DNA from 2 places in the Streptomyces sp. cg35 genome. Region 2 is predicted to be linked to the other one. Evidence: riboswitches for the same ligand, from Rfam matches in the RefSeq annotation. Region 2 holds a riboswitch; the other holds the start of a gene.
The links. Region 2 has a riboswitch for thiamine pyrophosphate ahead of ACQUQD_RS01830 (purine-cytosine permease family protein). Riboswitches for the same ligand answer to the same signal wherever they lie in the genome.

Region 1 (15,750 bases), 6.1 Mb from region 2:
CGCGAGTCTGGGGGAGCAGTGCAGCCGGAGCTTCCTCCCGGGCAGCGTCTGCAGCGCGGCTGGCCGGTCACCCATTACGGGCCCGTGCCCAAGTTCCGGCCCGAGCGCTGGGAGTTCAGGGTCTTCGGGTCCACCGCCGACGGTGACAAGCACTGCTGGAACCACGAGGAGTTCTCGGCACTGCCGTACGCGACCGTGGTCGGCGATCTGCACTGCGTCACGAAGTTCAGCATGCTCGGCGCCGAGTGGGGCGGCGTGCGGGCCTCCACCATCCTTGAGCTGGCGCCGCCGGATCCCGCGGTCACGCATGTGATGGTCTGGGCCGAGTACGGGTTCAGCTCGAACCTGCGGCTGGCCGATTTCGCCGCCGACCGCACCATCTTCGCCACCCACAAGGGCGGGGAGCTGCTCACGGCCGAGCACGGGTTCCCGCTGCGTCTTGTCGTGCCCCATCTGTATGCCTGGAAAGGGCCGAAGTGGGTGCGCGGGGTCGAGTACATGACCGCGGACCGGCGGGGGTTCTGGGAGGAGCGCGGGTACCACAACGTGGGGGACCCGTGGCAGGAGCAGCGGTACTCGTACCAGGAAGAGCCCGGGGAAGGGCCTGAGCTCTAGCTTTGGGTCCGGCGTGCGTCGTCTTCAGTGGTGGTACTGGTGCACCACCGCGTGGCCCCTGCCTCGGCCGATCATCCAGCGGTTGACCGGCGTCGTGACGACGAAGGCGATCACGAGTGACGCCGCCAGCGCGCCCCAGAACAGTGCGTCCGAGAGCTGGGCGTCCATCGCGCTCGGCCACAGTGCGATGACGCCGTTGTCGATCAGCTCCATCACGGCGATGGACAGCGTGTCCGCGGCCAGCGCCACCCGGAACGCCGTCCTGAAGGTCACGCCCGCCCCGAGCACGCTCCGCAGCGTCAGCGAGTAGCCGAAGAAGAACGCCAGCACGATCGCCAGGACCATCGTCGGCACGTTGCCCCAGCCGAGCGCGGTGCCGATCACCATGCCGAGGATCTCGCCGATGGCGCAGCCGGTGAGGCAGTGCAGTGTCGCCTGCGCGGCTGTGGACCAGGTGACCTTGCCGCCGTGGTCGTGGCCGTGGCCGTGGGGTGCGTGGTCGTGGTCGTGGTCGTTGGGTGTGTGGTCGTGGTCGTGCCCGTGGTGTTCGTGTTCCGTTTGTGCGTTGTGCTGCATGGTTCCCCCAGCGTCAGTAACGGCTCCTGTCAGTGACAGGAACCGTATACCCCTGGGGGGTATTCCTCAACGGAACGCGGAATCTTACGGGCGGAGCTCCTTGAGGTGGGCGACGTCCGCCGCGTGGCCGTCCTTACCGCCCGGCGTCTCGATGATCAGCGGGACGTTCTCGGTCGCCGGGTGAGTCATCAGCTCGTGGAACGGTTCGGCCCCGATGTGGCCGGAGCCGATGTTCTCGTGGCGGTCCTTGTGGGCGCCCACGACGTCCTTGGAGTCGTTGGCGTGGATGAGCTTGAGGCGGCCCTCGCCGACGGTGTCCACGAGGAGGTCGAGGGTCTGCTTCATGCCGCCCGGGCCGGCGAGGTCGTGGCCCGCCGCGAAGATGTGGCAGGTGTCGAGGCAGACGCCGAGCTTCGGGTGGCGGTCGAGGGCGTCGAAGTACGGGCCGAAGTCCCAGGTGCGGGAGCACAGGGAGGCGCCCTGGCCCGCGGTCGACTCCAGGAGGAGGAACGGGTCGTCGTCGTGGGTCAGTTCGTCGAGCAGGGGGAGCATGTGCTCGCGTACCTGGGCCAGGGCGACGACCCGGTCGCGGCCGCCGGTCGCGGAGCCCGTGTGCACGACGACGCCGAGGGCGCCGATGGCGCGGGCGCGGCGGAGGGAGTGCCGCATCGACGCGACGCTCTTCTCCACGGTGGCCTCGGTGTGCGAGCCGAAGTTGATCAGGTACGGGGCGTGGACGTAGGCGGGGATGTCCTCGGCGGCGCAGCGGGCGCGGAACTCCTCGTCCTGCTGGGGGTTTCCCGGGGGAGTGGCCCAGCCGCGGGGGTTGGCCACGAAGACCTGGACGGTCTCGGCCTTGAGGTCGTGGGCGTACGAGAGGCCTACGGAGGCGAGGCCGCCGGCTACGGGGACGTGGCCGCCGATGGGGTTGCGGGAGCGGGGGGTGTTCGTCACGCGGTCAAGGGTGTCATGGGGGTGCGCCGTGAAAGGAGGGTGGCCGTCGGGGGTTGTCTTGGCAGCTTTCCGTTGTCTCCGACAGGTGTGTGGTCGGGTGCGGGGCCGCCCTGGGCATGTCCGTGCTCGCCATCTTGATGGCCTCGCCGGTTGCGTTGGCCGCCGATACCGCGTGGCCTGTGCTGCGCGCGCACATCCCCAGACCGGCCCCTCCCGTCTCGTACGCGAGTGATCGCCGGTGAGGGCTGAGCAGATCGAGCCCCTCCGGCGATTGAGGAGCTGGTGCCGGGGCGCTACCGGATGGTGATCTTGATCGTCGAGCCCTCGGGGGCCTCGTCGCCGCCGGTCACGGACTGGCTCTTGACCGTGTCGCCGAAGAGGCCCAGGAGGCCGCGGTCCTCGTCGACCTCGAAGCCGGCGTCCTCCAGCTTGGCGTGGGCGTCGTCGACGCTCAGGCCCGTGACGTCCGGGACCTCGATCATCGGGGGGCCGTCGGAGATCGTCAGGGTGACCGTGTCGCCCTTGGCGAGCTGGCCGTCCCGGGGGGACTGCTGGGCCACGTCGCCCTTGTCCTCATCGGAGGTGACCCGCTTCGTGGCGATCTCCGCCTTCAGGCCCGCCTCCTCAAGCTCGGCCACGGCGTCCTCCTCGGACTCGCCCGTGACGTCGGGGACGTCCACGGGTTCGCCCTTGGAGACGACCAGGGCGACCGCGGAACCGGACTTGCGGGTCGCACCCGCCTCCGGGTCCGTGCTGATCACGGAGCCCTTGGTGACGTCCTCGCTGAACTCCTTGGTGATCATGCCCGGTTCGAGGCCCCGGTTCTTGAGGTCGCTCTTCGCCGTGGCGAGGGGCGTGCCCTTGAGGTCGGGGACCTTGACCGTCTCGGGGCCCTTGGACACGGTCAGGTTCACCGTGCCGTTGTCCCGGATGCGGGTATTCGCCTCCGGGTCCGTGGCCATGACACTGCCGCGCTTGAACGTGTCGCTGTACTTGTACGTCGTCTTGCCGCCCGCCTGGAGGCCCGCGCTCTGAAGGCGCTGCTTCGCCTCCGCCTCCGTCTTGGCCAGCAGGGGCGGGACCTTCGTGAACTGGCCGGAGTTGATGTACCAGACGCCCGCGCCCACGCCGAGGACCAGCAGGATCGCCGCGATGATCGCGAACGTGCCGCGTCGCGGACCGCCGCTCCTGCGGCGTGCCGGGGCGGTGGCCGGGGGCGGCGGAGGCGGTGACTCCAGGCGGCTGGTGCGGTTGAACCGGTCCTCTTCCGTGGGCAGCGGCAGCTGCACCGCGCGCGGGATCACGCTCGTCCGGTCGTCCGCCCCCGCGTGCTCCACGTCCCGCGCCTGCGGCGGCACCGCGTCCAGCTGCGCGTCGGTCAGCGCCGCACGCGCGTCCCTGGCCTGCGCGAGCAGCGCCACGGCGTCGTGCGGGCGGACCTGCGGGGTGCGGGCCGTGGCCGAAGCGACCAGGTCGTCCAGTTCGAAGGGGAGTCCCGGCACCGCCGCGGAGGGCGGCGGGACATCCTCGTTGAGGTGCTTGTAGAGAACCTGGGCCGGAGTGTCCCCGTAGTGCGGCTTCGACCCCGTCAGCATCTCGTACAGGACCACTCCGCACGCGTAGACGTCCACGGCGGGCGTCGCCGTGCCGTCCTCGATCTGCTCGGGTGCCAGGTACGAGACCGTGCCGAGGACCGATCCGGTCGTGTTCGTGACGGTGTCCACCGCCCGCACGAGACCGAAGTCCGCCACCTTCACGCGGCCGTCGTCCCCTATCAGGACGTTCTCCGGCTTCATGTCGCGGTGCACGAAGCCCGCGCGGTGCGCCGCTCCGAGCGCGGCGAGCACCGGCTCCAGGATGTCGAGCGCCGCGCGGGGCCGGAGCGCACCGCGGTCGCGCAGGACGTCGCGGAGCGTGCAGCCCGCGATGTACTCCATCGCCAGGTACACGTACGCGCCGTCGGCGCCCTGGTCGAAGACCCCGACCACATTGGGGTGCGAGAGGCGGGCGACCGACTTGGCCTCGCGGATGAAGCGGTCGACGAACGTGGCGTCGGCCGCCAGCGAGGGGTGCATCACCTTGAGCGCGAGCACGCGGTCGAGGCGGGTGTCCACGGCCCGGTAGACCGTGGCCATCCCGCCGACCGCGATGCGTGCGTCGATGCGGTACCGGCCGTCGAGCACGTGCCCGAGCAACGGGTCCTGAAGGGTCGTGTCCACGCAGGGGAGTCTACGAGGAGTGACTGACATGCCCGATGCGTGCAGCGGGACCGGTCCCGTACTGCAGCAGAGCTGTGACCGTGTCAGAAGGCCGGGCGCTCCGGGTCGAGGTGGGCCCGGCCCTCTGTGGGCGATGAGGCTTCAGCGAAGTGGCGCTTGGGGATACGGCCCGCGCGGTACGCCAGCCGGCCCGCCTCCACCGCGTGCCGCATGCCCTCGGCCATGAGGACCGGCTCCTGGGCGCGGGTCACCGCCGAGGCGAGCATCACACCCGCGCACCCCAGCTCCATGGCGAGCGTCACATCGGAGGCCGTGCCCGCGCCCGCGTCCAGGATCACCGGCACGCGCGCGTGCTCGACGATCAGCTGGAAGTTGTGCGGGTTGCGGATGCCGAGCCCGGAACCGATCGGGGAGCCGAGCGGCATGATCGCCGCGCAGCCCACGTCCTCGAGCCTGCGGGCCAGGACCGGGTCGTCGTTGGTGTAGGGCAGCACCGTGAACCCGTCGTCGACCAGGGTCTCGGCGGCGTCCAGGGTCTCGATCGGGTCGGGCAGCAGGGTGCGCTCGTCGGCGATGACCTCGAGTTTGACGAGGTTCGTACCGAGTGCCTCGCGCGCCAGGCGGGCCGTGAGGACCGCCTCGCCCGCCGTGAAGCAGCCCGCGGTGTTGGGGAGGACCTGGATGCCGAGCTTCTCCAGGACCGAGAGCACCGAGCCGTGCACCGTCGCGTTCACGCGGCGCATCGCCACCGTGGTGAGCTCGGTGCCGGAGGCGGTCAGGGAGCGTTCCAGGATGTCGAGGCTCGGGGCGCCTCCCGTGCCCATGATCAGGCGCGAGGAGTACGTGGTGCCCCCGAGGACGAAAGCGTCGTCAGCCATGGACGAGTCAGCCTCCTTGTACGGCGGTGAGGACTTCGACGCGGTCCCCGTCGGAGAGCGCGGTCGCGGGCCACTGGGTGCGCGGGACGACGGTCTCGTTCAGGGCGGCGGCGACGCCGGAGTGCGCCGTGGTGAGGGTGGCCACCAGGGCGTCGAGCGTGGTCTCCGCGGTCACGGTGCGCGACTCGCCGTTGACGGATACGTTCATGCGGGCTGCTCCAAGGAGGCGCCGCTGAAGCGCCTGGGGGTGAACGGGCGGGCCTCTTCGGGGAGTTCACCGGTGACCAGCACATGCGCCATGGCGTCCCCGGTGACCGGCGTGAGCAGCACGCCGTTGCGGTAGTGGCCGGTGGCCAGGAGGAGGCCCGGCAGCGGGGTGGGGCCGAGGAGCGGGGCGTTGTCGGGCGAGCCGGGGCGCAGGCCCGCGCAGGTCTCGGTCAGCGGCAGCTCCGTGATGCCGGGGACGAGCTCGTGGGCGTCCCGCAGCAGTTCGTAGACCCCGCCGGCCGTGACCGTGGTGTCCCAGCCGAGCTCCTCGCTCGTGGCGCCCACGACGAGCTCGCCGTTGACGCGCGGCACCAGGTACAGGTGGCTGCCGCGGACGACCGCGCGGACCGTGCGGCTCAGGAACGGCGCGTACCGCCGGGGCACGGTCAGGCGCAGGACCTGGCCCTTGACCGGGCGGACGGGCGGCAGCACCTCGTCGGGTACCCCCGCGAGCTGCCCGCTGCGGCTGCCCGCCGCGAGCACGATCTGGCCGCCCGCGAGTTCGGTGCCGTCGGCGAGGAGGACGCCGGACGCCCGGTCCTGTACGACACGGAGCCGTTCGGCGCGGGTCCGGTGGAAGACCACGCCCGTGCGCTCGCAGGCCGTCACAAGGGCGCCCGCGAGCCTTCTCGGGTCGATCTGGTGGTCACCGTCGACCCGCAGGCCCCCGCGTACGCCCGGCGCGAGCATCGGCTCCAGGCGGCGGCAGTCACGGCCCGACAGCCACTCGGACTCCAGGCCCGACTTCCTCTGCAGCGCGTGCAGTTCACGCAGATGCGCCCGGTCGTCCGCGTCCAGCGCGACCGCCAGCGTGCCGCACGCGCGGTAGCCGAGGTCCCGGCCGGAGGCCTCGGCCAGCTCGGCGGCGAAGTCCGGGTAGCGGCGCGCGGACTCGACGTTCAGGTTCAGCAACGTCTGCTCGCCGTAGTGGAGTTCGGTGACCGCGGCCAGCATGCCCGCCGCCACCTGGGCGGCCCCGCCGCCCGGATCGGGATCCACCACCGCGACGGACAGACCGCGCTGCGCGGCCCGCCACGCGGTGACCAGGCCGATGATGCCGCCCCCGACGACCAGTACGTCGGTGGCTTTGGACGGAGTACGCGACATGGGCGTCCAGCCCCTCCCTTCGCCGGCATGACCCGGATCAGGTTCGTACGGTCGGAGGCCGCTCCAGCCTCCCTCTCAGCCCGCTGCGTACGGGCTCCCGCGAGTGCTTTACGTTGGCCACCCTAACTCTTGCGCACGACCTCCAGTAAGGGAGCCTCCGCCCGTGGCCCGATCGCTCGACGGTCTCGTTCTCGCCCCGGTGGCCGACCAGGCGCCGGGCCAAGTGGGTACCCGTACGCGCTTCGCCTACCACCAGGACGGCGGGCGCGTGTGGGCCTCTTATGAAGGCGGCGACGTCGTACAGGGGCACCTGGTGGGCACGCGTTCCGGTGACCGGCTCGACTTCCGCTACGTACAGCTGAAGACCGACGGGACCACGTCCTCGGGGCACTGCCTCTCCACCGTGTCCGAGCTGCCGGACGGCAGGGTGCGGCTCGACGAGACATGGGAGTGGGAGTCGCAGGTGGGCAGGGGGACCAGTGTGGTCGAGGAGATCGCCGCCCCTGTTTGATCACTAAACCGGCGGCCCGTGTGCAGGACGTCACGGCGCGGGAGTGGCCCGCGCCGCTGACTGACGCAAGATCAGGTGCCTAAGGTGATCCCGTGAGCGAGCAGCGGAGCGGCAACGGAACACCCACAGGGCAGCGGCACGTCGTCATCGTGGGCGCGGGAATGGCCGGCGTACAGACGGCCGTGGCGCTGCGCGAACAGGGCTTCACCGGTGCCGTCACGCTGATCGGGGCGGAGCCCCACCAGCCCTACGACCGGCCGCCCCTGTCCAAGGCCGTGCTGCTCGGCAAGGCCGAGGGATCGGCCTTCGACGTGGACTTCGAGGCACTCGGCGTCACCCTGGAGCTGGGCCGCGAGGTCACGGGCCTGCGCCCCGGCGACCACGAGCTGGACACCGCCGAGGGGCCCGTCCCGTACGACGTCCTGGTCGTCGCCACCGGCGCCGAGCCCGTCCGGCTGCCGGGCGCCGAGGATGTCCCCGGAGTGCACCTGCTGCGCACCCTCGACGACGCCGAGCGGCTGCGGCCCGTGCTGGCCGACCAGCACGACGTGGTGGTCGTGGGCGCCGGATGGATCGGCGCCGAGTTCGCCACCGCCGCCCGCGAGGCCGGCTGCCGGGTCACCGTCGTGGAGGCGGCCGAGCGGCCGCTGGCCGGGGCGCTGCCCGCCGAGGTCGCGGCCCCCATGACGGCCTGGTACGCGGACTCGGGAGCCCAATTGCGCACCCGCGCGCGCGTGGAGCACGTCGAGCCGGGCCTCGTGGTCCTGGACGACGGAACGCGGCTGCCCGCCGGAGCCGTCGTCGTCGGCATCGGGGCCCGCCCCGCGACCCGCTGGCTGGCCGGTTCCGGCATCGGCCTCGGCGCACACCACGAGGTGGTGGCCGACGCGGGGCTGCGCACCTCCGTACTCGACGTGTACGCCGTGGGGGACTGCTCGTCGTTCCCCTCGAAGCGCTACGGACAGCGCCTGATGGTCCACCACTGGGACAACGCGCTGCAGGGACCGCGCACGGTCGCGGCGAACATCATCGGTGAGACACCGGCGGTGTACGACCCGGTGCCCTACTTCTGGTCCGAGCAGTTCGGCCGCTTCGTGCAGTACGCGGGCCACCACGACGCCGCCGACACGACGGTGTGGCGGGGCGACCCGGCCGGCGCGGCCTGGTCGGTGTGCTGGCTGCGGGAGGGCGCCCTGGTGGCCGTGCTCGCCGTCGGCAAGCCCCGCGATCTGGCACAGGGCCGCAAGCTCATCGAGGCGGGCACCGTGCTGGACCCGGAGCGTCTGAGCGATCCCGCCCGCCCCTTGAAGTCTGCGGTGGCCTGAACCCGGCCTACCCCGGACGACCGTGGGCGGGCCGGCCGTGTGCCGTCCGCCGCGTGGCGGAAACCCCTGGTCAGACCGCCCCGACTTCCGACTGTCAGTCCGGGATGGCAGGCTTGTCCCGTGACCGAGATTGACGCAAAGATCGATGCTCTCGTCCCCGACTGGCTCACCCTCCCCGACATCGCGGAGCAACTCGACCTCGAGGTGACGCGTGTGCGGCAGCTGGTGAAGGAAGGCCAGGTGATCGCCGTACGCCGTGGTGAGAACAGGGCACTGCACGTGCCCGCCGCCTTCATCGACGGCGACAAGATCGTCAAGGGGCTCGTCGGCCTCCTGACGGTCCTGCGGGACGACGGCTTCAGCGACGAAGAGATGCTGGAGTGGCTCTTCACCCCCGACCCGACCCTGCCGGGCACGCCCGCGCAGGCCCTGAGCGAGAATCGCGGCACGGAGGTGAAGCGCCGCGCCCAGGCGCTCGCCGTCTGACCTGACAACCGTCCGGCGTGCGCACCACGGACCCCGTGGTGCGCACGCCGGACGACACCTGATCCACACGGGGGGATTTCCCATGGCCGACCCGAAGCGCACGCAGCTCGCCGATGCCCGGCTCTACCTGTGCACCGACGCCCGCAAGCGCCAGGGCGACCTGCCGGAGTTCCTCGACGCGGTGCTCTCCAGCGGCGTGGACATCGTGCAGTTGCGCGACAAGGGCATGGAGGCCGGCGAGGAGCTGGAGCACCTCGCCGTGTTCGCCGAGGCGGCCCGTCGCCACGGCAAGCTCTTCGCGGTCAACGACCGGGCGGACGTCGCGCACGCGACCGCTTCGGACGTGCTGCACCTGGGCCAGGGCGACCTGCCTGTCCCCGCGGCCCGCGCCGTTCTCGGCGACGGCATCCTCGTGGGCCGCTCCACGCACGCCGACGCGGAGGCCGCCGCGGCCGCCGTCCAGGAGGGCGTGGACTACTTCTGCACCGGCCCCTGCTGGCCGACGCCGACCAAGCCCGGCCGCCACGCCCCCGGTCTCGACCTGGTGCGCTACACCGCGGGCCTCGGCACCGACCGCCCCTGGTTCGCCATCGGCGGCATCGACCTGGGGAACCTGGACGAGGTCCTGGACGCGGGCGCCCGTCGCGTCGTCGTCGTGCGCGCCATCACGGAGGCCGACGATCCGGCCGCCGCGACCGCCGAATTCGCCAAGCGCCTGCGCTCGGTCTGACCCCGGGATCCCTTCGGGGAGCAGGCCTTCGGCTCGTCTGTCCGCAAGGTGGACGGGGATTATGGGCAACCGGATTCCGTCAGTAACCTGCCCGTATGGCCCTTGGCACTGCTTCCACCAGGACTGATCGCGCCCGCACCGTGCGCGACATGCTCGCGACCGGCAAGACGACGTACTCCTTCGAGTTCTCCGCGCCGAAAACCGAAAAGGGCGAGCGCAACCTGTGGAACGCGCTGCGCAGGGTCGAGGCCGTCTCGCCCGACTTCGTCTCCGTGACGTACGGCGCCGGCGGCTCCACGCGCGCGGGCACGGTCAAGGAGACCCAGCAGATCGTCGTCGACACGACGCTGACGCCGGTCGCCCACATCACCGCGGTCGAGCACTCGGTCGCCGAACTGCGCAACATCATCGGCCAGTACGCCGACGCCGGCATCCGGAACATGCTCGCCGTGCGCGGAGACCCGCCGGGCGACCCCATGGCCGACTGGGTCTCGCACCCCGAAGGGCTGACGTACGCGGCCGAACTCGTCGAGCTGATCAAGGAGTCGGGAGACTTCTGCGTCGGCGTCGCCGCGTTCCCCGCGATGCACCCGCGCTCCACGGAGTGGGACACCGACGTGCGGCACTTCGTCGACAAGTGCCGGGCGGGCGCCGACTACGCGATCACGCAGATGTTCTTCTACCCGGAGGAGTATCTGCGGCTGCGCGACCGGGTCGCCGCCGCGGGCTGCGAGACGCCCATCATTCCGGAATGCATGCCGGTCACGAGCGTGCGCATGCTCGAACGCCTGCCCAAGCTCAGCAACGCGGACTTCCCTCCGGCGCTGAAAGAGCGGATCCTCACAGCCAAAGACGATCCGGCCGCTGTACGCTCCATTGGCATCGAGTTCGCGACGGAGTTCTGCGCGAAGCTGCTTGACGAAGGTGTCCCGGGTCTGCACTTCATTACGCTCAACAACTCCACTGCGACGCTGGAAATCTACGAGAACCTGGGCCTGCACGAGCAGCGGGCCTGATGGGCCGTACCCGCAAGGGGCTACGGCCGTACGAGAGGGGCGTACATGGGCTGGGCGGTCCTCTATGTCGCGTTCGGACTGGTGGCACTGTGGCTCCTCGGTGAGGTGCTGCTGCAGTACAAGGCGCGGCTGCGCTGGCGCCTGCTCGCCTTCGTGGGCTTCCTCGGGGTGGTCCTCGGCGTCCTGATGCCCTCGGTGATCGTCATCGGGGCCGGTGCCATCGCCTTCGCGATCGGCCAGACGTACGTCACCCTGTCGTTCCGCCGCGGCTTCGCGGCGGGCTGGGCCCTCAAGAACGGCCCCGGCGGTGCCGACACCGGCGGCAGCAAGCGCCGCAAGAAGGAGCCGGTCCACCAGGACCCGACGCTCGAGGTCTCCGACCTGGAGTACGAGCAGGGTGCCCAGGACTACCCGCCGGTTCCGCAGGCGCCCGCCGAGTCCACCGCGGTGTACGCGACGACCGAGCCGATGCCCGACGACACCGGCCAGTACGGCGTCTACAGCGACTCGGCGTACGCCCAGACCGCCCAGGCGGACCAGCAGAACTACGGCTACGACACCGGGGCCTACGCCTACGACCAGCAGAACTACGGCTACGACACCGGGCAGCAGCCGTACGCCGCGCCCTACTCGGACCCGTACATCGGGACCCAGACGTACCCGGCGCAGCCCCAGTACGGCGACCCGTACGCCACCGGCCAGCAGCAGTACGCCGACCCGTACGCGACCGCCGCGGGCTACGGCGCGGACACGCCTCCGGGCGGCGTCTGGGTGCCGCAGCAGCGCAACGGCGACGAGCAGCAGCAGGGCTACGGCGGCGAACTCCCGCCCGAGCAGCCCTACCCGACGTATCCGCAGCACGACCCGAACACCGGGTACGACACCGGCTACAACGAGCAGCAGTACCGGTACTGAGCCGTCCGCCCGCCGCGGCTCACTGCGAGCCGCGGAACTCCGGTCCCTCCACGATCAGGCCCGCCACCAGCGCTCCCGACATGCCCACGTGCGGCAGTCCGCCACCGGGATGCGACCAGCCGCCCACCGCGAAGAGGCCCGGCAGGTCCGTCCCGTTCGCCGGATGCAGCAGGCTTCCCCGCGCGGCGGCCAGGGCGGGCGCGGGCACGGCGCCGCCCGCCGCTCCGGTCGCCTCGGCGATGTCCTGGGGCGTGCGCGTCTCGTGCCACAGGAGGCGGTCGCGGAGGCCGGACACGGTGCGCTCGGCCGCCGTGAGGACCGCTTCCAGACCGGCCTCGCTCACGCGCGCGTGGGGCGGCACGGTCACGGTGACGGTGACCGCCTCGTGGCCGGCGTCCGGCACCTGCGACGGATCGCCGGTCCGCAGCACCGCGACCGTCGGTCTCGCGGGCCAGGGACCGCCGTCGAACAGCCACGCCAACTCGGCGTCCCGGTCGGCCCCGTGCACCACCGTCCGGTGCGGCGTCCCCTCGGGCCGGGGTCCGCGCAGCGCCAGATGGACCGTGAGCCGACTGGGCACCGACGACTCGGGGCGCGCCGGCACCTCGCCCCGCACACTGCGGTCCGGCAGCAGCCCGTCGAGCACTCCCGGCGCGACACCGGCCACCACGAACTCGGCGTCCTCGACCGACCCGTCGGCCAGCTCGACGCCTGCCGCCCGTCCGTCCTTCACCACGATCCGGGTGACGGCCGCGTCGAACCGGAACTCGACCCTGCGCTTCAGGCACCGCGCGTACACCGCGTCCGCGAGCGCCCGCAGGCCGCCGCTCACCGCCCAGGTCCCGAAGGTCTGCTCCATGTAGGGCAGCACGGCCGCGCTCGCCGGCGCCGTACGCGGATCGAGGCCGTACGCCAGCGCGTACTGCTCGAGGAGCGCCACCAGACGCGGGTCCCCGCCCAGCTCCAGGGCGCCGATCTCGGTGAGCGTCGTCGCCGTGCGGTCCTTGCGCAGCAGCCGCCGCCGGGCCACTGCCGGGTACGGCTCACGGTCGGCGAGCACCTGCCAGTTGGGCCACAGGGGCTCCTCCAGCAGGGGGCGCCGGGAGCGGTCCCAGGCCTCCCGCGCCCGGTTCATGAACGCCGACCAGAGCTCGCCCGCGCCCGCGCCGACGGCCGTGTCCAACGCCTCGGCGACCCCCGCGCGCCGCGCGTTCGGCAGGTCCGTCGTCGTGCCGTCCGCGAAGACGTGCCGTACGGCGGGCTCCACCTGGGTCAGCGGAACGAGGTCCTCCAGCGGCTCCTTGCCCGTCTTGACGAACAGATCGCGGTAGACCGCGGGCAGGGGCAGCAGCCCCGGGCCCGTGTCGAACGCGAAGCCGTCGCGCTCGAACCGGCCGACCGCGCCGCCGTACGTCGACGCGCGCTCGAAGACCACCGGTCGGTGGCCCGCGACGGCCAGCCGAGCGGCGGCCGCCATGGCGCCCATCCCCGCGCCGATCACCGCAATTCGTGCCATGCCAGGAACTTTATCGGCCGCCACCGACAACGCCGCCCGCAGGTCACGGCGGCGGTGCCTCACGGGCCAGGCGCTTCTCCTCGCGCCGCTGGGCGCGTCTGCGCAGGAACCGGCGGATGCGCCGGACGAGGAGGAACAGCAGCAACAGGCCGAGGAGCAGCAGCACCGCCGCGATGATCGCGGCGGCCTCCGGATAGAACATCGCGAACGTCACGACACCGCCGACGCCGAGATCCTCGGCGGTGCTCATCACGAAGTTCGACACCGGCTCCGGCGAGGTGTTGATCGCCATCCGGGTGCCGGCCTTCACGGTGTGACTGGCCAGGGCCGTGGAACCGCCGATCGCGCCGGCCGCGAGATCGGACAGCGAACCGGTCTGCCCGGCGAGCAGGGCGCCGACGACCGCCCCCGACACCGGCCGGATCACGGTGTGCACCGTGTCCCAGGCCGAGTCCACATAGGGGATCTTGTCGGCGACGGCCTCGCACAGGAAGAGCACTCCGGCCACGATCAGGACGTCCGGGCGCTGCAGCGACTCGGGGACCTCGTCGGTCAGCCCGGTCGCGCCGAAGATGCCGAGCAGCAGGACCACCGCGTACGCGTTGATGCCGCTCGCCCAGCCACTGGTGAAGACCAGGGGGAGTACGGACACGGACAAGATCGTAACCAGTGGGGAACTCTCCGTGCCTGGGGATGAGTGCCCAGGCCTGAGTATCCGTACCTAGGTAGTGAGATGAGTAGGTGCACGGATGGGGTCCCACCTGCGCAGACGGAAGAGTGGAGGACACGGAGAGGGGCGCGGCTCCGGTACCGCCGACACGGGGCGGCGGAACGGATGCGGCGCCCTTGGCCGCTCCTCTCGCCCGTAAGGGTGGGAGCGAGGCACGGGGGACCCGGGGGAGACCGAACGGGGTCCAACGGGGGAACAACGGGGGATGCGCCGGTCCGGTGAGGCCTGATCACGACCACAGGCCTTGCCGGACCGGCGCTTCACGTATGCCGGTGCTTCACATGCGCGGCCCGTTCCGCGTTCCTCGCGTCAGAGGCGGGTCACGCCTTGCGCGTCAGCGACGGGCTGCCGCCGACCCGGCCCTGGAGCAGCAGCGACAGTGCGGCGTGCACATCGTCCAGCGAGCGCTCCGGCTGGAACGCCTGCCAGTCCAGCGCCGCCACGAGGACCATGCCCACCAGGGCCGCCGCCGTCAGCGGGACGTCGATCTCCTCGCTCAGCTCGCCGCTCGCCACGGCACCGCGCAGCACACCCTCGACGACGGCCACCGCCTCCTGGCGGACCACGGCGAGGGTGGACTGCCAGGCCCGGTTGGTGCGCCACAGCTCGGCCACGTAGAGCTGCGTGAAGGCCGGGTACTCGTCGATGAAGACGAGGCCGGCGCGGATCATCGCGTCCAGGGCGTCGACCTTGCTGCCGCCTCGCTCGTCGGTCTTCTGCGCGGCGTCCCGCAAGGAGGTGGTGAGAAGCCCGACGCCGTGCCGCAGCAGCTCCTCGAAGAGGACCGACTTGCTGGCGAAGTTGTAGTAGACGGTGCCCTTCGCGACCCCGGCGCGCTCGGCGATCTCGTCGACCGTCGTCGCGGAGAAACCCTGCTCCGCGATGAGCGTGACAGCTGCCTCGTAGAGCTTCTGCCGGGTGGCCTGGCGCCGTGTGCTGCTTTCCATGCCCCCGATTCTCACAGGCCGTCCCGTGGGCGCGCTCACAGGCTCAGCTCCGGGTGCAGCCGGTCCAGCGTCCACACCTGCTTGCGCCGGGCCGTCAGTGCGGTGAGCGCGAGGGCGCCCGCCGTGAAGGCCATCAGCACCGCGCAGGCCTGCCACACGGGGCCGAGCCCGCCGCCGGAGATCAGCCGCCGCAGAGCCTCGACGACGTAGCTCATCGGCAGGTACGGGTGGATCGCGTTGAAGAAGCCCGGGCTCGTCTGCACGGGATACGTGCCGCCCGCCGACGTCAGCTGCAGCATCAGGAAGGCGAGGACAAGGATGCGGCCCGCCGCCCCGAAGCGTGCGTTCAGCCATTGCACGATGGCCGCGAAGCACGCCGTGACCAGGCACAGGAACCCGACCGTCCCGGCCGCGTGCAGCATCTGCAGCCCAAGTGCCCAGTGCAGTACGGACATCAGGGCCGCCACTTGGAGGAGACCGAGCGCCGCGACCGGCAGCCAGCCCGAGAGCGCCACGCGCCATGCGGAGGCGCCCACGGCGAGCGCGCGCCGGTTCAGCGGCTGGATCAGCATGTAGGCGACCATCGCGCCCACCCACAAGGAGAGCGGAATGAAGTACGGGGCGAAACCCGTCCCGTAGTTGGGCGCCTTGTGCAGCGACTGCGAGGCCAGCTGCACCGGATCGGCCATCACCTCAGTGCGCTGATCGCGGTCCTTCTTGTCGTAGTCGGGGATCTTCTCGACGCCGTCGTGCAGCCCGCCCGCCAGCTTCCCCGAGCCGTCGGCCAGCTTGAACATGCCGCCGTTCAGGTCGTTCGCCCCGTTCTTCAACTTGCCTACACCGGCGTCGAGTTCGGTGGAGCCGGTCTTCGCCGTGCCGAGCCCGGTGTGCAGCTTCCCGGCGCCCGTGGCGACCTGGCCCGCCCCCTTGTTGAGCCTGTTGATCTGCGCCACCGCGT
Region 2 (15,750 bases):
GCCGACGGTCAGGGCGAGGACCAGGGCGGCGACGCCCGCGATCTTGGCGGTGTTACGGGGGGACAGGTCGAAACCGGGGACGGTGCCGCCGTCCGGGTCGCCGATGAGCAGCAGGACGGGCGCGGCGACGTAGGAGGTGAGCTGTTCGCGGCGCGCCGTGCTGACGCACGAGGCCACCGTGCGGTCGTCCTCGGCCACGGTCGCGACCGGGGCCGGCGTCGGTGCCCGGGACGCTTCCTGCGCCGGTACGGGGCGCGGCCCCTGCTCCCAGGTGAGGTCGAGGGAGAGGGCGACGCGGGAGTGGTCCTGGCGCGTGAGGCAGGAGTTGGTGAGGCGGGTCAGCGCGGCGAGCGCCTTGCGCTCCGTCGTCGTCGGCCGGTCGAGCGCGTCCGTCGTGCACTTGTCGTACACCGGGGGGAGGGTGGCGGTGCTCGTCCCGGTACCGGCGCCGGTGCCGACGGTCTGTATCCGCGGGCGGCCGCTCGGGCCCACCACGATGTCCGAGGCGAGCCCGACCGACCGCAGGCACGACGTGGCGCGCCGGGCCAAGGCGCGCAGCTGCGACCGCTCGGCGGCCGGCAGCCGGAACGGGCCGACCGCGCGTGCGTCGATCCGGTCCGTCGACGCGGTCGCCGTCCGGGTCCGGTCGGCGGCGAGCGCCGTGTCCACGGACAGCGGATCGACGGTGGCCGAGGCCTGCGTGGGCAGCGCGCCCGGGGCCGTGTGCCCCGCCGAGTCGGCGAGCGGACGGCGTGCCTGGGTGGTCACCGTGATGTGGCGCCCCGTGGAGCGGGCCAGGTCGCGCACGGTCGCGTCGACGCCGTCCCAGCCGGGGTGCGTGGCCGCGTACCCGAGCAGGGTGTCGTAGATCCTCGTGTCGTCGGCGAGGTTCTGGCCCTGTTCCTGCTTGATGGCGCCGGACGTGGTCTGGACGGCGAGCCAGGCCGTCGCCGCCACGGAACAGGTGGCGACCAGGACGGAGACGCCCAGCAGTCTGCCGCTCAGGCTCTTGCGCAGCGGCGGCCGGTCCCGCCGCGGCCCTTCCCCCGGCCTACGCCGACGCATCGCGTGCGCCCTTCGCCGGGTCCGTCAGCTTGTAGCCGACGCCGAACACGGTGAGCAGCCGGACCGGGCGGCGCGGCGCGGGCTCGATCTTCTTGCGGAGGTTCATGACGTGCACGTCGACCGTGCGGTCGCTTATGTACTTGTCGAATCCGTGCAGTTCCGCGAGGAGCCGCTGACGGCTGAAGACCCGGCCGGGCTCGGCGGCCATCGCGGCGAGCAGCCGGAACTCGCCGGGTGTGCACTCCACGGGCGCGCCGTCGACCGAGACCTCGTGCCGGTCGGGATCGACGACCAGCGAGCCGACCGTGAACCGGGCGGTGCCGCTCGGGCCGGGGCCGCCCCGGTGGGTGCGGCGCAGCAGTGTGCGCACCCGCGCCATCAACTCGCGCGGGCTGTACGGCTTCGTCATGTAGTCGTCGGCGCCCAGGTCGAGGCCGAGCAGCAGATCGTCCTCGGTGCTGCGGGCCGTCAGCATCAGCACCGGCACCTCACGCGCCTCCGCGCGCAGCACGCGTACGACGTCCAGGCCGTCGGTCCGCGGCATCATCACATCGAGGACGAGGAGGTCGGGCTCCTTGTGCCGGACCTCCTCGATGGCCTGCCGCCCGTCCCCCACGACGGTGACGGCGTGGCCCTCCCGCTCCAGGTAGCGGCGGACCAGTTCGGCCTGTTTCTCGTCGTCTTCGGCGACCATCACATGTGCGCACACCTGGCAGAGCGTAGGCGAGCCGCGTGACGTGCCGCTTCGGCGCGGTTCCTCCGCGGCCCGACGCGGGCGGTGCGCGCCGTCAGAGTCCGGCGTCCGCGGGGCGGCGGGCGATCCACAGCTGTCGTGTCGAGCGCACCACGAGGTCGTCGCGGTGGCGCACGTCCTGCGCGCCGCCGTCCAGGAGCGTGTCGAGCGCCGCGAGGTCGGCGGCGTCGACGCGGCCCTCCACGGCTCCGCGGATGCGGTGCAGGACGCGGTGCGCGTAGAGTCCGGCGCTCGCGGGCAGCGGGGTCGAGGCGTCCAGGCGCAGATGCTCGGTGTGCTCGTACTCGACGCCGAGACCCGCCGCTGCCAACAGGGTGCCCCAGTCGGCTCCCAGGTGGGGCACCTGCTCGGCGTGGAGTGCGGTGAGCGCCGTACGGCACCGGTCCTCCAGGCCGGTCCGGTCCGGCACGACGTCGTCGGGCAGGAAGCGCGGCATCCCGTCCAGTTCGGCGACGGCCACGTGCCCGCCGGGGCGCAGTGCTCCATGGATGACGGCGAGCGCCGCGGCCGGGTCGTCAAGGTGATGGAGGGAGGCCGAGGCCCAGACGAGGTCCGCGCCGTCGATGCCCGGCAGGCTCGCCCCGGCGTCGGCCTGGACGGTCTCCACCCGTGCGGTCACGTCCCGCTCCGCCGCGGCCCTGGCGAGCTGTTCCAGCATGTCGGCGGAGCTGTCGACGGCGGTCACCCGCGCGTCGGGGAACTGCTTCAGCAGCGCGAAGGTGCCGGTTCCGCTGCCGGCACCGAGGTCCACGATGTGCCGGACGTCGTCCCCGGCCAGCTCCGCGACCCGGGCGGTCACGGAGGCGAGGTAGCTCGCGAACAGTTCGGCGTCGCGGTCGAGGATCTCCGCGAGGCCGTCCGGGCCGGGTCCGTGCTGGTGCGCTTCCCCGTGGCCGCCGTGCGCGTGGGTGTGTGCGTGGGTGCCGTGAGCTGCGGATACGTCGTGCGTCATGGGTCCGACGGTACGCGCTCTTGCCCTCGGCGCATTCCGATTTGCCCATGACGCAAGAAGCCCGCGATCTCGACGGCGTGCTGCGCAAAAAGCTCGGCTGTACTGGGCGGGAGCGTCAGGGGGCGGTGGCGAGGCCGACGAGGTGCCGGGCCGTGCCGGCGGGGTCGACGAGCTGGTGGAGGTGTGCGCCGGGAAGGTGTGCCACGCGCCAGCCGCGTGCGCGCGCCTCGGCGCAGAGGTCTTCGTACGGCGGGCCGAACAGCAGGTAGGAGCAGGGGTGGTCGTCCCAGCCGTCGGGCACGGGGATGTGCTGCTCGTAGTAGGACAGCGGCAGAGTGGGCTGCTCCTCGACGACCGTCCGCCGCATCGCGGGATCGGCGAACATCGGGGCGATGTCGGCCTCGTCCCACCAGTCGGTCCATCGCGGCAGTACGCCGTCGACCGCCATCGGGCGGAGAAGGTCCAGCAGTTCCGATGGCGCGACGGGGGTCGGTCCCGTCCGGGCCGGCAGCGCGGCGTCGACGAAGACCGAGCCGGTCACCGGTTGGTCGAGGCCCGAGCGGATCACAGGGAGGAACAGGCCCGCGTTGCTGTGTGCCACCAGGACGACGGGCTGGTCGGCCGGGACGTGCCGGAGGTCGTCACGGACGGCGCGGACGATGCCGGGCCAGAAAGGCGGAGCGTCGGCGGCCACGTGCAGCAGGGACGGCACCCGCGCCTGATGTCCCGCCGCTCTCAGGCGGTCGGCCACCGGGCGCCAGGTCGCGGGACCCACGGACGGGCTGTGGACGAGCACGAAGAGCGGCTGCATGGGCCGATCCTGTCGGCCTCGGCGGGACGGCCGCGCCCGTCTTGGCCGACAGCAGAATCCCTGGACCCGCATGACGCGTACCGGCGTCCGGCCGGCAGCCGGGCGCCGATGCCTGTCAGTTCAGGTCGGACCTGATCACGTCGGGCCGACGTCGGTGCGGCCCGTCCGAAGCGTCTTGCCCCGACGCAGCCTGAAAGGCGCGTAGAGGACGAGCGCGGTGCCGAAGGCCACGTAGTAGCCGAGGTCCGCGCCGTGCAGCGCCTCGGCGACGGGCCCGACGTAGAGGGCCGTGTCCATGAAGGGAACGGTGGCGGCGAAGGCGGCGAGGAACGCCAACAGCGCGGGCAGAAAAGGTTGTTGACGGGCCTGTTCCTCGGCCAGGTCGATGTCGGCGCCGCCTCGCTCACGGGCCCGGGCCCGCCAGTCGACGAGGACGACCGCCACGAACCCGGGAATCCAGTAGCCCACGAACAGGAGCACGTTCTGGAAGCGGGCGGCAGTGTCCGCGGCGTGCATCCACAGCACCAGCGGGAAGCCGAGGAGCGCGGCGAGACCGGCGGCGAGCGGGCGCGGCAGGCGCGCCCCGATGACCTGCAGGGCGAGCGAACCGCTGTAGTCGTTCATCGCGTTGCTGCACAGCGCGGCGAGCGCCACGGCCAGCAGTCCGACCGAGCCGATCACTCCACCGCCGAGCAAGGTGTCGACGCCCTGGGCGGTCTGGTCGGTGAAGACCGAGGCGCCCCAGAGCCCGAGGGCCTGAACGGCGGTGAACGACACGACGACGCCGGACAGCGTGCACCAGAACATGCGCGCCGGGGAGGTGGCGCGCGGCAGATATCGGCTGAAGTCGCTGGCGTACGGAGCCCAGGAGATGGCCAGGCTCAACGCGATCGTGGCGGTCAGGACGAACGCGCCGAAGCGGTCGGCACCGTGCGCGGCCCCGTGGCCGGCCGGGGTGACCCCGGCGTCGGCAAGGCGGACCGCCAGGGCGCAGAAGGCGATCGCCAGAACAGCCGTCATGCCCTTCTGGAGGCGGTGGATCGCCTCGTAGCCCAGCGCGCCGAGCGCTCCTTGGGCGGCCATCATCACCAGCGCCCCCAGCCAGAACGGCCAGCCGCAGAGCCGTGCGAGGGCGTCGCCGCCGAACAGGCCGATGAGCGCGTCCCAGGCGATGGACGACAGCCATTGCAGAGCGCCGGGTACGACCACGCCCCGCCCGAAGGCCAGCCGCGCGAGCGGCAGTTGACCCGCACCGGTGCGGCTGCCCCAGGTGCCGAGGTAGGCGGTGGGCACGGCGCCGAGCACGGTGCCGACGACCACCGCGGCAAGGGCGGTGGCGAAGTCCAGCCCCAGGGCGATCCCGACGGTGCCGGTGAAGACGCCGCTCATGGTCAGGTTCGGCGCGAACCAGACGGTGAACAGCCGTCCGGCGCGCCCGTACCGGTGGCTCTCGGGGACGGGGGCTATGCCCCGCGCCTCGGGGCGCCAGTCCCCCGGTGCGACGGGCATGCGCCCGTCGAAGACGGCCGCGCCCGGCGCCTCGGCGGCGTGCGGCTCCATGGAAGCGTGCGGCATCGACATCGCTGACATCCCTCCGCCAGTGCTAACTGGTTCAGGTTCTACGGGTGTGATCTCAGCCCCGTCGCTGTCGCGGGGCACCCCGTGTCGGGCAGTACCGGAGCGAACACTAGCCGGTCCTTCGCCCTGCGCTCGCCCCACCCCCATGACCTCCGATAAGCCCCGCTTATGGCGCGATTCGCCGTCAGACCCTGCGCTTATGCTCGTGAGTGCCGGGCAGGCCCGCCCGGTGATCACGGTTCAGGAGGGGTGCGATGAAGACCATCGGGTTGATCGGCGGGATGAGCTGGGAGTCGACGGCGGAGTACTACCGGCTGCTCAACGAGCTCACCCGGGACCGGCTCGGCGGACTGCACTCGGCGCGGTGCGTGCTCCACTCGGTGGACTTCGCGGAGATCGAGCGGTTGCAGGTCGAGGGCCGCTGGGCGGAGGCCGGACGGATTCTCGCCGCGGCGGCCCGGAGCCTGGAGGCGGCCGGCGCCGACATGCTGCTGATCTGCACCAACACGATGCACAAGGTCGCCGACCAGGTCCAGGCGGCCACGGCTGTCCCCCTGATCCATCTGGCCGACGCGACCGCCGACGCCGTACGTGCGGCCGGACTCGGGCGGGTCGGCCTGCTGGGCACCGCGTTCACGATGGAGCAGGACTTCTACCGCGGCCGCCTCGAACAGGGGGGCCTCGACGTCCTCGTGCCCGATGAAGCGGGCCGGGCGCTCGTGCACCGGGTGATCTACGAGGAGTTGTGCCTCGGCGTGGTCCGCGACGCGTCGCGCGCCGCGTATCAGAAGGTCATCGCGGGACTCGTCGATGCGGGCGCGCAGGGAATCATCCTCGGCTGCACCGAGATCGAGCTGCTGATCGGTGCCGAGGACAGTCCCGTCCCCGTCTTTCCGACGGCACGCCTGCATGCCGAGGCAGCCGTGACGGCCGCGTTGGGCGACGCCGCGTCCTGAACCAGCGGCTGCCGGCTCCGCGGCGGCCGAGCGGGCCTGCGTTCAGGACGCCCGCTCCCCCAGTCCCTCCGGGGCCCAGTACGCCTCGACGGCGTCCGTGACGGAGCCGTGGACGCCGCCCGAGAGGCAGTCGGCAGCCGCGGTGTACAGCGCGGAACGCACCACGGCGCTCGCGACGACAGCGAGGAACCCGTCCCCCGACATGGCCTCCGCCTCCAGGCTCGCCCGGACGAACGCCCGGGCCGCGCCGATGTCACAGCGCTCGGCTCCCGTGAAGTCCACCACGAAGACCTGCTGTCCGGTACGGGCCATGCGCGTCAGCAGACCGCACAGCTCGGCCGCCGCGCCCTCGTCGAACTCGCCGACGACATCGACGACCAGGACACCGCCGTCTTCCCAACGGGCCGGGAAGCTCACCCGCGCTCGTTCCATCTTCGACCCCTCAGCCATAGGGCCGCACGGCCCCTATCGGCTGCGCCTACCCCCGATCCGGGAAGCCACGCCCCCTTGTGTGCCGGGCAGGCGATCAGCACGCCGACACCGCTGGAGTCGCACGGCGCGAGACCTTCGAGATCGAGGACGAGTTGCCGGACCGGGCACAGGTCGATGCCGGGCAGCGCGGCGCGGACCTCGGGCGTGGTGTGGTGGTCCAGCTCCCCGGTCGGTTCCCTGCCGTGGCGGGGAATCGTGGCGCCGCTGTTCCCATCGTGTTCCCCAGAACCTGAATGACTCGGTCAAATGCGGGAACCCCGCCCAGACCAGGGCAGAGAACAGGGCTGACGCCCCGAGCCCCTCCCGGGAGGGTTCGGCAGTGAGCTCGCCACCCCGCTCTCCGCCCGCTCGTGGAGCGGGCGGAGAGCGGGGCCCTCGCCCGGTCACGAAGCGGGTGGCCGCCGATCGCCGCATGCGCTGTCGCCCCGGTGGCGATCCAGACGCCGCTCGAGTTCCGCCCGGATGCCCGCGGAGAGGTCCCCGCTGCACCCCCACTCGATCAACGCCTCGGCCACCTCACGCAGCTTGACGTTCGTGTTCATGGACACCTCGCGGAGGATGTTCCATCCCTCCTCCGGCGTGTGCCGGCCGACCGCCACGATGATGCCGATCGCCTGGTCCACCGTCGCGTGCGCGTGGATGGCGCGCCGGAGCTGTTCGTTCTCCTCTTTCAGCGCGGCCACCGACACCTCCGCGCCCTCCGCCGGATCGGCGCCTTCGCCTTCAGGGCTCATCACGACCTCCGCGCTGTTGTCGGGACGGGGTACCGCTCGGCCGGGCAGTGCTGTCTCCATGGGGCGGCTTGTTTCACACTCTCTCCCACTTTTCACGCCGCGCAATGCCTTGCGTAACGCATCGGCATGCCCTCGACATATTCGCACCTGTGCGGTTTGACGTCCCGAAAAGTGGTGAGCAGCACAGGAGTTGATGCGGGAGGTGCAGCATGGTTCCGAATCTGGGCCAGAACGGCCAATGGGTGCGTACGCGCACGGAGGCCGACGCGAAGGTCCTCATCGAGGAGAAGCGCGCCGAGCAAGAACGCTCCCTGCACATGGGAACCGGCACCCTGGTGCTGACGGGCGCGGTCGTGCTGTTCATCATCGCGTGGTCCGTGTACGGGACGCCGCGCTGAGTGCTCCTCTCACGGGTGCCGGGTCGATCCGTCGGCAGCGCGGCATCTGATGCACGCCACCCCGGTCCCCTACGACCACCCCAAGCTCCGCAGGCTCAGCACCAGGTCGCGGGGCAAGCCGTGCGTGTCGTGCAGATAGTGCAGGTCCTCTTCGTCGAGCGGGCCCTGGAAGCGCGGGCGGGCCAGCACCTGTCGGCCGCGCTGGAGAAGCCGGCGGAACCGCTGTTCCTCGTCGAGGAGAACCCCGCGCACCTCGTCCGGGTCCGTGGTCTGCCGGAAGTGGTCCAGGGTGTGGCGCACCAACTCCCCCGGAAGGTCGCCCAGATGAGGTGAGGGGTCGTCGCGCCACAAGACGGTGAGGGCACGCCGCACCAGCCGCCGCAGCACGTAGTCGCGTCCCGTGTTGCCCGGCCGCACTCCGTCCCCGATCACCACGATGGCGGAGCGCAAGTGGTCGCAGACGATACGCAACGACGGTTCGTCCAGGTCCCACAGGGACGGCACCAGGTCGCGCCACGGCGTGAAGACATCGCATTCGAACACGGAGTTCTTGCCCTGGAGCAGTGAGGCCAGCCGCTCCAGGCCGAGGCCGGTGTCGATGTTGCGCTGCGGCAGCGGCACGAGGGAGCCGTCGGGAAGGCGGCGGTGACGCATCATCACGTGGTTCCACACCTCGACCCAGCGGTCGTCACGGGTGGGCGTCGACCGCGGTGGGGTGTCGCCGGTCCAGACGAAGATCTCCGAGTCGGGTCCGCACGGGCCGGTCGGGCCGTTGGACCACCAGTTGTCCTCGACGGTGAGCTCCACCGGGACCCCGAACTCCTGCCACACGCGCAGGGAGTCCGTGTCGGGGCCCACTTGCTCGTCGCCGCCGAAGACCGTGGCGTGGATCAGGCCCGGGTCGACACCGAGCCCCTCGGTGAGCAGTTCGTATCCCCATACGAGGCTCTGGGGGCCTTCGTAGTCGCCGAGCGACCAGGTGCCGAGCATCTCGAAGACCGTCAGATGCGTGGGGTCGCCGACCTCGTCCACGTCCGTGGTCCGCAGACAGCGCTGCACGTTGACCAGCCGCCGCCCCAATTCGTGCGGCTTCCCTTCGAGGTACGGGGTGAGGGGATGCATGCCCGACGTGGTGAACAGGACGGGATCGCCGGGCGGCGGCAGGAGTGTGGAGCCGGTGATGCGGCGGTGGCCGCGCTCCTCGAAGTACTCGACGAACGTACGGATGATCTCTTCGGTGTTCATGGGGTGTGGCTCCTTCGCGACTGAGCGGGGAGGCACCGGACACGGGGTCCGCACGATCATCGGAGACCGGAGCGGGCAGGGAAGGGACTGCCACGGAATCCTCGGCGGGCCGTCTCCGGTCGCCGAGGAAGAACTGAAGAACGTCAGGCGGCAACCGGCGAGCTGGTCGCTCGCGCGGTTGCGGTGGCACTTCGGCCGATGACGTTCATGGCTCCACGCTAACGCGGCCCGCGCGGGAACCACACCTGCTTTTCGACTCGCCCCGGCGGCGAGGCCCGGCCGGCGCACGAAGGAGAGCGCGGCGGCCTGCACGCCACCGGAGTCGGTCACGTCGCGCAACCAGGCGGCGCCTGGCTCGTTGACCGGACATGGCCGAGATTGATGCGATCAACAGCTTGGCGCACCGCGTCCCGGTGCAGCCGCACTCCCGCACCGCGCCGGACGGCACGCTCCGGAAGCCGCCGCAGCAGCCCGAGGAGAACGCCGTATCGGCGCAGGCCGAGGAGCAGATCTGCTGCAACCGGTGGTCCACCGTGATCTATTGACCCAAACCGCAGTCGTCCGCCGCCGGGAACGCCTCAGACGGGCTCACGGGTCGAGGCGCGCCGCAGCAGCGTGGCGGGAACGAGCCGGTGCCGCGCCGCGGTCTCCTCCGTCCGCGGGTTCTGGATCACGCCGATGAGCAGCTCCGCGGCCTGCTTGCCGATCTCCTCGGGCGCCAGGTCGAGCGCGGTGAGCGCGGGACGGGCGCTGCGGGCGAACTCACCGTCCGCGCCGACGACGATCTGGACGTCCTGCGGCACGGCGAGACCCAGTTCACGGCAGACGGCGAGCGTGGCGAAGCCGAACTTCTCCATCACCACGTACAGCGCGTCGGGACGGTCCGGGCGGCTGAGCAGCCGGTGCGCGGCCGCGGTGGAGTCGGTGCCGGGCTCGGCGCGGTCCATGAGCACCGGATTTCCCGTGCGCGCACACCAGTCACGGTAGGTACGGGCGGCGTCCTCGTCGTAGGACTGCCCGGTCGATCCGGTCAGCAGACCGATCCGGCGGGCCCCCGTGGCCGCCAGATGCTCGAAGGCGGCGACGGCGCAGGTGGACAGTTCGTTGTCGACCCAGGGGAAGGCGTCCTTGCGGGACAGGTCGCGGCCGGTGGTGACCACGGGCACACCCATGTCCGACAGCCGCGTCAGCAGCGGGTCGTCGGTGAGCGGGTCGATGACGATGGTGCCGTCGAGCGGGAGCGAGTCGAAGGGGCGGCCGTCGAGGGAGGGCGGGACGAGCACGAGGGAGTAGTCGTGCGCCATCGCCGTCCAGGTCGCGGCGTTCACGATCTTCACGAAATACTCGATGTCGGTGATGCCGCCCTCGACGGCGGTGCGGTGCGTCAGACCGAGCAGCCCCGTACGGGCGCCGCGCAGCCCCCGGGCATTGGGGTTGGCGCGGTAGCCGATCTCGGCCGCGACGGCCAGCACCCGCTCGCGCGTCTCGGCGCCGACCCGGCCGACCCCGTTGAGCGCGTGCGAGGCGGTGGTGACCGAGACTCCGGCCCGCCGGGCCACCTCGCGCAGGCCGCCTCCCTTGGCCGCCCCCTGGGCGCGGGGGCCCCGGGCCGCTCCGTTCCGCTTCGGCTCTGTGACGTCTGACATGGCGGCGAGCTTACCGGTTGACTGCCAAAACGTTTAGGCAGTACCGTCCGGACCGTTGCCAAAACGTTTGGGCAACAGGCTCGGCGTTCGCACCGGACCACTCCCGTGCCGCCTGCCGCTCCCCCGCACACCGCCGTGCGCCCCTCCGGTTCGCACCGGACATCCCCGTACATCACCGTCCCGTCCCTCCAGGCCGGGACGCGAGTCCGCAAAGGACGCCTGCCGACCATGGCCGAGGCCACCACCGCCGCCCCGCCCGGATCCTCCGAGCCCGCCACGCCGACGTCCGTCTTCACGGTCGAGCAGCGCGGCATCGACGCCGTCCCCGCCGCCGAGCGCCAGGGCGGGCCCAGCCGCCTGTTCGGCCTGTGGGCCGGGACCAACACCACCGTCTTCACCGTCGTCTACGGAGCGCTCGTCGTCTCCTTCGGCCTGTCGTTCTGGTACGCGGTCGCACTGATCGTCGTCGGCAACGTCCTGGGCTTCACCGTCACCGGCCTGACCAGCCTCCAGGGACCGCGCACCGGAACGTCCACACACTCCGTGTCGCGCGCCGCCTTCGGGCCGCGCGGCGGACGGCTGCCGGCCCTGCTGAGCTGGGTCATGCTGGTCGGCTTCGAGGCGGGCGGCATGGTACTGATCGTCCTCGCCGGCCTCGCGCTCCTGGAGCAGGCCGGTGTCACGGCCGGCACCCCGCTCAAGCTGCTGGTCATCGCGGTGGCGGCCGGTCTGCAGATGCTGCTGCCGCTGTCCGGCTACCACCTGATCATGAAGGTCCAGAAGTACTTCGCCTGGATCTTCGCGGCGATGTTCGCGGTCATGGCGTTCCTCGTCGTGCCCAAGGCCGACTTCGCCGCGCACGGCGCCGCCCCGTCGCTGGTGACGATCTCCCTGGTGCTCGCCATGGTGACCGCGTCCGGCGGCCTGTCGTGGGCGGACATGGGCAGCGACTACTCGCGCTACCTGCCCGCCGACTCGGCGCCCCGCAAGGTGTTCACCTGCGCCGCGCTCGGCGGCATGGTGCCCAACATCCTGCTGCAGATCCTGGGCGCGGCCGTCGCCACCGCGACGACGAACGCGACCGACCCGATCTCCGGACTGCCCGAGGTCCTGCCCGGCTGGTTCATCACCCCGTACCTGCTGCTCGCGATCGTCTCGCTGCTCGCGGTGAACACCACCGACATGTACTCCTCCGGCCTGAACCTGCTGGCCGTCGGCATCCCGATCAAGCGCTGGATGGTCGTCTTCATCGACCTGACCCTGTGCACGGCGATCACCCTGTGGGCCGTCTTCTCCGCGGACTTCTACACCTTGCTGTCGAACTTCCTCAGCCTGATCGTGCTGTGGCTCGGTCCGTGGGCCGCCGTCTACCTCACCGACTGGGCGCTGCGCCGCGGCCGCTACGACGTCCCCTCGCTGTTCCCCGAGGAGACCGGCCGCGACGGCATCTACTGGCACAAGGGCGGCGTCCGCCCCGCAGGCCTGATCGCGGTCCTGCTCGGCTTCGTCGCCGCGGTCCTCTGGGTCGACTCCACGGTGTTCGTCGGGCCGCTGTCCGACGCCGCCGGCGGCCTGGACCTGTCGGTGTTCGCGGGCGCCCTCGTCGCGGGTGTCGCGTACTGGCTGCTCGCCCGCCGCACCGTCCGCGCCGAGGCCGCGCTCACCCCCTCCGCCTGAGACTCCCCTCCTTCTCCGCCCTCTCGTACGCGCTCTGGAGCGAACCCCATGAACCACCCCAGCCTCCGCGACCTCATCGACGCCTCCGAAGGTGTCGTCAAGGCCGACCGGATCATCAAGGGCGGACAGCTCGTCAACGTCTGCACCGGCGAGATCTACCCGGCCGACGTCGCCATCACCGGCGACCGCGTCGCCGCCACCGGGGACGTCAGCGCGTACGAGGGGCCCGGCACCGAGATCGTCGACGCCACCGGCAAGTACCTCACCCCGGGACTCATCGACGGCCACCTGCACCTGGAGTGCTCCAAGCTGTCGGTCACGATGTTCGCCGACGCAGCCGTCCGGTTCGGTACGACCTCGGTGGTCTCCGGGCTCGACCAGTTCCTCGTCGTCGCCGGCCTCGACGGCGTGCGCGAGGCGCTGCGCGAGGCCGACGCGAGCCCGATGAAGATCTTCTGGGGCGCGCCGTTCAAGACGCCGTACACGCTGCCCGAGACGACCGTCGGCTTCACCTTCGGACCGGACGACCACGCGCAGGCGCAGGGGCAGGCGGACTGCTTCGGCGTGTGGGAGACCGTCGCCGAGTTCGTCCTCAACCGCGACGAAAAGGTCCTCAAGGCCCTCGAACTCGCCCACCGCAACCGGCTGCCGATCTTCGGCTGCGCCCCGATGGCCGCGCAGACCACCATCAACGCGCTGTCGGCCGCGGGCGTCCGCCTCGACCACGAGAGCTACACCGCCGAAGAGGCCCTGGAGAAGCTGCGGGCCGGCATGTCGCTGCTGATCCGTGAGTCGTCGGTGGCGCACTTCATGAACGAGAACGTGCGCACCATCACCGAGTTCGGGGCCCAGTCGCGCCGCGTCGGGCTGTGCACCGACGACATGCACGTCGCCGACATCCTGCGCGAGGGCCACCTCGACAAGCTGGTGCGCATGGCGATCAAGGCCGGGGTGCGGCCCGTCGAGGCGATCCAGATGGCGACGCTCAACTGCGCCGAGATGTACCGCATCGACCACCTCGTCGGCTCGATCACGCCGGGCCGCTACGCGGACGTGCTGATCGTCGACTCCCCCGAGTCGTTCCAGGTGGAGCGGGTGTTCTCGCGCGGTGAGCTGGTCGCCGAGGACGGGCGTACGGTGAACGCCCCGCGGCCGCCCGAGCGGACCCCCGCCCTCTCCCCCGCCTTCCAGGTCGCGCCGGTCAGCGCCGAGGGCATCGGTGTCGTCGCCGAGGGCTCCTCGGCCCGGGTGCTCGTCGTCGAGATGGACCGCACGGTGCCGTTCGTGCGCAAGGGCGTCGAGCTGACGCTCCCGGTCGTCGAGGGCACGGTCCGCGCGGACCTGAACCAGGACGCCCTGTACGTCACGGTCTCCGAGCGCTACGGGAAGAACGGCGGCGGCACCGCCACCGCGATGATCAACGGGTTCGGTCTGCGCTCCGGTGCCATCGCCTCGTCGGCCGCCCCCGACGACAACAACATCATCTGTGTCGGCGCCGACCGGGCCGACATGGCCCTCGCCGTGAACCACCTGGCCGAGCACGGCGGCGGTCAGATCGTCGTGGAGAACGGCGAGATCAAGGAGTTCCTGCCGCTCCCGGTCGCCGGCATTGTCGCCGACCTGCCGCCCGAGGAGATGGCCGACGCCGAGGACCGTCTGGAGGCCGCCGCCCGCGCCCTCGGCTGCGAACTGCCCTCCGCGTTCGGCTACTTGATCTTCCTGGAGATCACCGCGATCCCCGAGTACGCCGTCACCGACCTGGGCGTCGTCAACTACCACACCCAGGACGTCGTCGACATCCTGCGCCCCGCCGCCAACTGACGCCGCTCTCCGAGGAGTTCACCACCATGACTGTCGACGCGTTCATCGCCGGCCTGCCCAAGTGCGAGCTGCACCTGCACATCGAGGGCACGCTGGAGCCCGGCCTGAAGTTCGCTCTCGCCCGGCGCAACGGCATCGAGCTGCCGTACGCCGACGAGGCCGCGCTGCGCGCCGCGTACGACTTCGACGACCTGCCCGGCTTCCTCTCGGTGTACTACGAGGGCATGACCGTGCTCCGTACCGAGCAGGACTTCTACGACCTCGCGGCGGCCTACGCGGCCAAGGCGCACTCCCAGAACGTGCGGTACGCGGAGATCTTCTTCGACCCGCAGGCCCACACCGCGCGCGGCGTGGCCTTCGACACCGTCATCCGGGGTCTGACCCGGGCGCTGGACGACGCGGAGCGGGCGACCGGCTTCAAGGGCCGTCTGGTGATGTGCTTCCTGCGGGACTTCCAGGCCGAGTTCGCGATGGCGACGCTCGTCCAGGCGCTGCCCTACAAGGAGTGGATCGTCGGCGTCGGGCTCGACTCGGACGAGGCGGGCAACCCGCCGGTGAAGTTCCGTGCGGTGTTCGCCCGGGCGCGCGCCGAGGGCTTCCGGCTGACGATGCACTGCGACGTCGACCAGAGGAACTCCACGGAGCACATCCGCCAGGTCATCGAGGAGATCGGCGTCGACCGCATCGACCACGGTGTCAATGCCCTGGAGGACCCCGCGCTCGTGGCGCGGATCCGCGAGCGGGGCCTGGGGCTGACGGTGTGCCCGATCTCCAACGCCCATGTCACGGACGGGACGAAGGCCGCCAAGATCCGCGCCCTGATGGACGCGGGTGTGAAGGTGACGGTCAACTCCGACGACCCGGCGTACTTCCCGGGCTACGTGGCCGAGAACCTCGCCGCGCTGCGCGGGCCCGCCGCCCTGTCCGACGAGGACCTCGTGCGCCTCCAGCGCAACGCCATCGAGATCTCGTGGGCGGCGCCCGCGGTTCGCGAGCAGTTCCTGGCCGAACTGGCGGCGTACCAGGGCTGATCGCGCCCCGAGATCCGGAAGTGAGACCACGGCAGGCCCGGTCCGGGCCTGCCGTGGTAGCTTGCAGCCGCTGTGCGCCATGACGCCCCGAGGAGGTGAGACCGATCGACACTGCGACAGGTCGGGCCTCCTCGCTCTCCCGCATGGCCTAGGGAGCGCCCGCAAAGGCATCCCGAAAGGCGTGAGCGTCATGCGCTTCACTTCTGAGACGTCGTCCGACGGCGTCACCGAACAGCTCTTCACCCTCGGCGAGATCCCCGGCGTCCTGTGGACCCCGCAGGGAGCCGACGGCCCGCGACCTCTGATCGTGCTCGGTCACGGCGGCGGTCGGCACAAGAGGGCTCCCGAGGTGCTCGTCCAGGCGCACCGCTTCGTGACCGTGTGCGGTTTCGCCGCGGTGGCGGTCGACGTCCCCGGTCACGGCGACCGCCCCACGGACCCCACATACGACCGGATCGCCGAGGAGAACCGGGCGCGGGTGGCGGCCGGTGCCGAACTGGCCCCGCTGATCGCCGACTTCCAGGCGCTCGTGGCCCGGCAGACCGTCCCGGAATGGCAGGCCGTGCTCGACGCGGTCCAGGATCTGGGCA

Region 1: linked by a shared signal. The riboswitch ahead of thiO (glycine oxidase ThiO) and the one ahead of ACQUQD_RS01830 (purine-cytosine permease family protein) in region 2 are both predicted to bind thiamine pyrophosphate.

What each region holds. Positions count from the first base shown of each region.
Region 1 covers NZ_CP191268.1:6,485,927-6,501,676, forward strand. Annotated here, with positions in the region: gene ACQUQD_RS29615 (sulfite oxidase-like oxidoreductase) at 1-615, shown strand, start outside; gene ACQUQD_RS29620 (DUF4396 domain-containing protein) at 640-1,191, opposite strand; gene ACQUQD_RS29625 (deoxyribonuclease IV) at 1,276-2,145, opposite strand; gene pknB (Stk1 family PASTA domain-containing Ser/Thr kinase) at 2,439-4,394, opposite strand; gene ACQUQD_RS29635 (thiazole synthase) at 4,448-5,242, opposite strand; gene thiS (sulfur carrier protein ThiS) at 5,250-5,450, opposite strand; gene thiO (glycine oxidase ThiO) at 5,447-6,616, opposite strand; TPP riboswitch at 6,614-6,727, opposite strand; gene ACQUQD_RS29650 (hypothetical protein) at 6,780-7,127, shown strand; gene ACQUQD_RS29655 (NAD(P)/FAD-dependent oxidoreductase) at 7,289-8,452, shown strand; gene ACQUQD_RS29660 (Rv2175c family DNA-binding protein) at 8,573-8,938, shown strand; gene thiE (thiamine phosphate synthase) at 9,021-9,668, shown strand; gene metF (methylenetetrahydrofolate reductase [NAD(P)H]) at 9,764-10,684, shown strand; gene ACQUQD_RS29675 (hypothetical protein) at 10,730-11,599, shown strand; gene ACQUQD_RS29680 (phytoene desaturase family protein) at 11,619-13,115, opposite strand; gene ACQUQD_RS29685 (DUF4126 domain-containing protein) at 13,159-13,767, opposite strand; gene ACQUQD_RS29690 (TetR/AcrR family transcriptional regulator) at 14,166-14,792, opposite strand; gene ACQUQD_RS29695 (YhgE/Pip family protein) at 14,828-15,750, opposite strand, start outside.
Region 2 covers NZ_CP191268.1:354,256-370,005, forward strand. Annotated here, with positions in the region: gene ACQUQD_RS01810 (sensor histidine kinase) at 1-1,065, opposite strand, end outside; gene ACQUQD_RS01815 (response regulator transcription factor) at 1,052-1,759, opposite strand; gene ACQUQD_RS01820 (class I SAM-dependent methyltransferase) at 1,854-2,771, opposite strand; gene ACQUQD_RS01825 (alpha/beta hydrolase) at 2,887-3,582, opposite strand; gene ACQUQD_RS01830 (purine-cytosine permease family protein) at 3,718-5,163, opposite strand; TPP riboswitch at 5,155-5,255, opposite strand; gene ACQUQD_RS01835 (aspartate/glutamate racemase family protein) at 5,415-6,116, shown strand; gene ACQUQD_RS01840 (STAS domain-containing protein) at 6,159-6,548, opposite strand; gene ACQUQD_RS01845 (STAS domain-containing protein) at 6,530-6,802, opposite strand; gene ACQUQD_RS01850 (ANTAR domain-containing protein) at 6,992-7,402, opposite strand; gene ACQUQD_RS01855 (hypothetical protein) at 7,552-7,740, shown strand; gene ACQUQD_RS01860 (alanine--tRNA ligase-related protein) at 7,810-8,985, opposite strand; gene ACQUQD_RS01865 (hypothetical protein) at 9,354-9,530, shown strand; gene ACQUQD_RS01870 (LacI family DNA-binding transcriptional regulator) at 9,564-10,631, opposite strand; gene ACQUQD_RS01875 (purine-cytosine permease family protein) at 10,860-12,308, shown strand; gene ACQUQD_RS01880 (adenine deaminase C-terminal domain-containing protein) at 12,357-14,129, shown strand; gene add (adenosine deaminase) at 14,156-15,160, shown strand; gene ACQUQD_RS01890 (dienelactone hydrolase family protein) at 15,351-15,750, shown strand, end outside.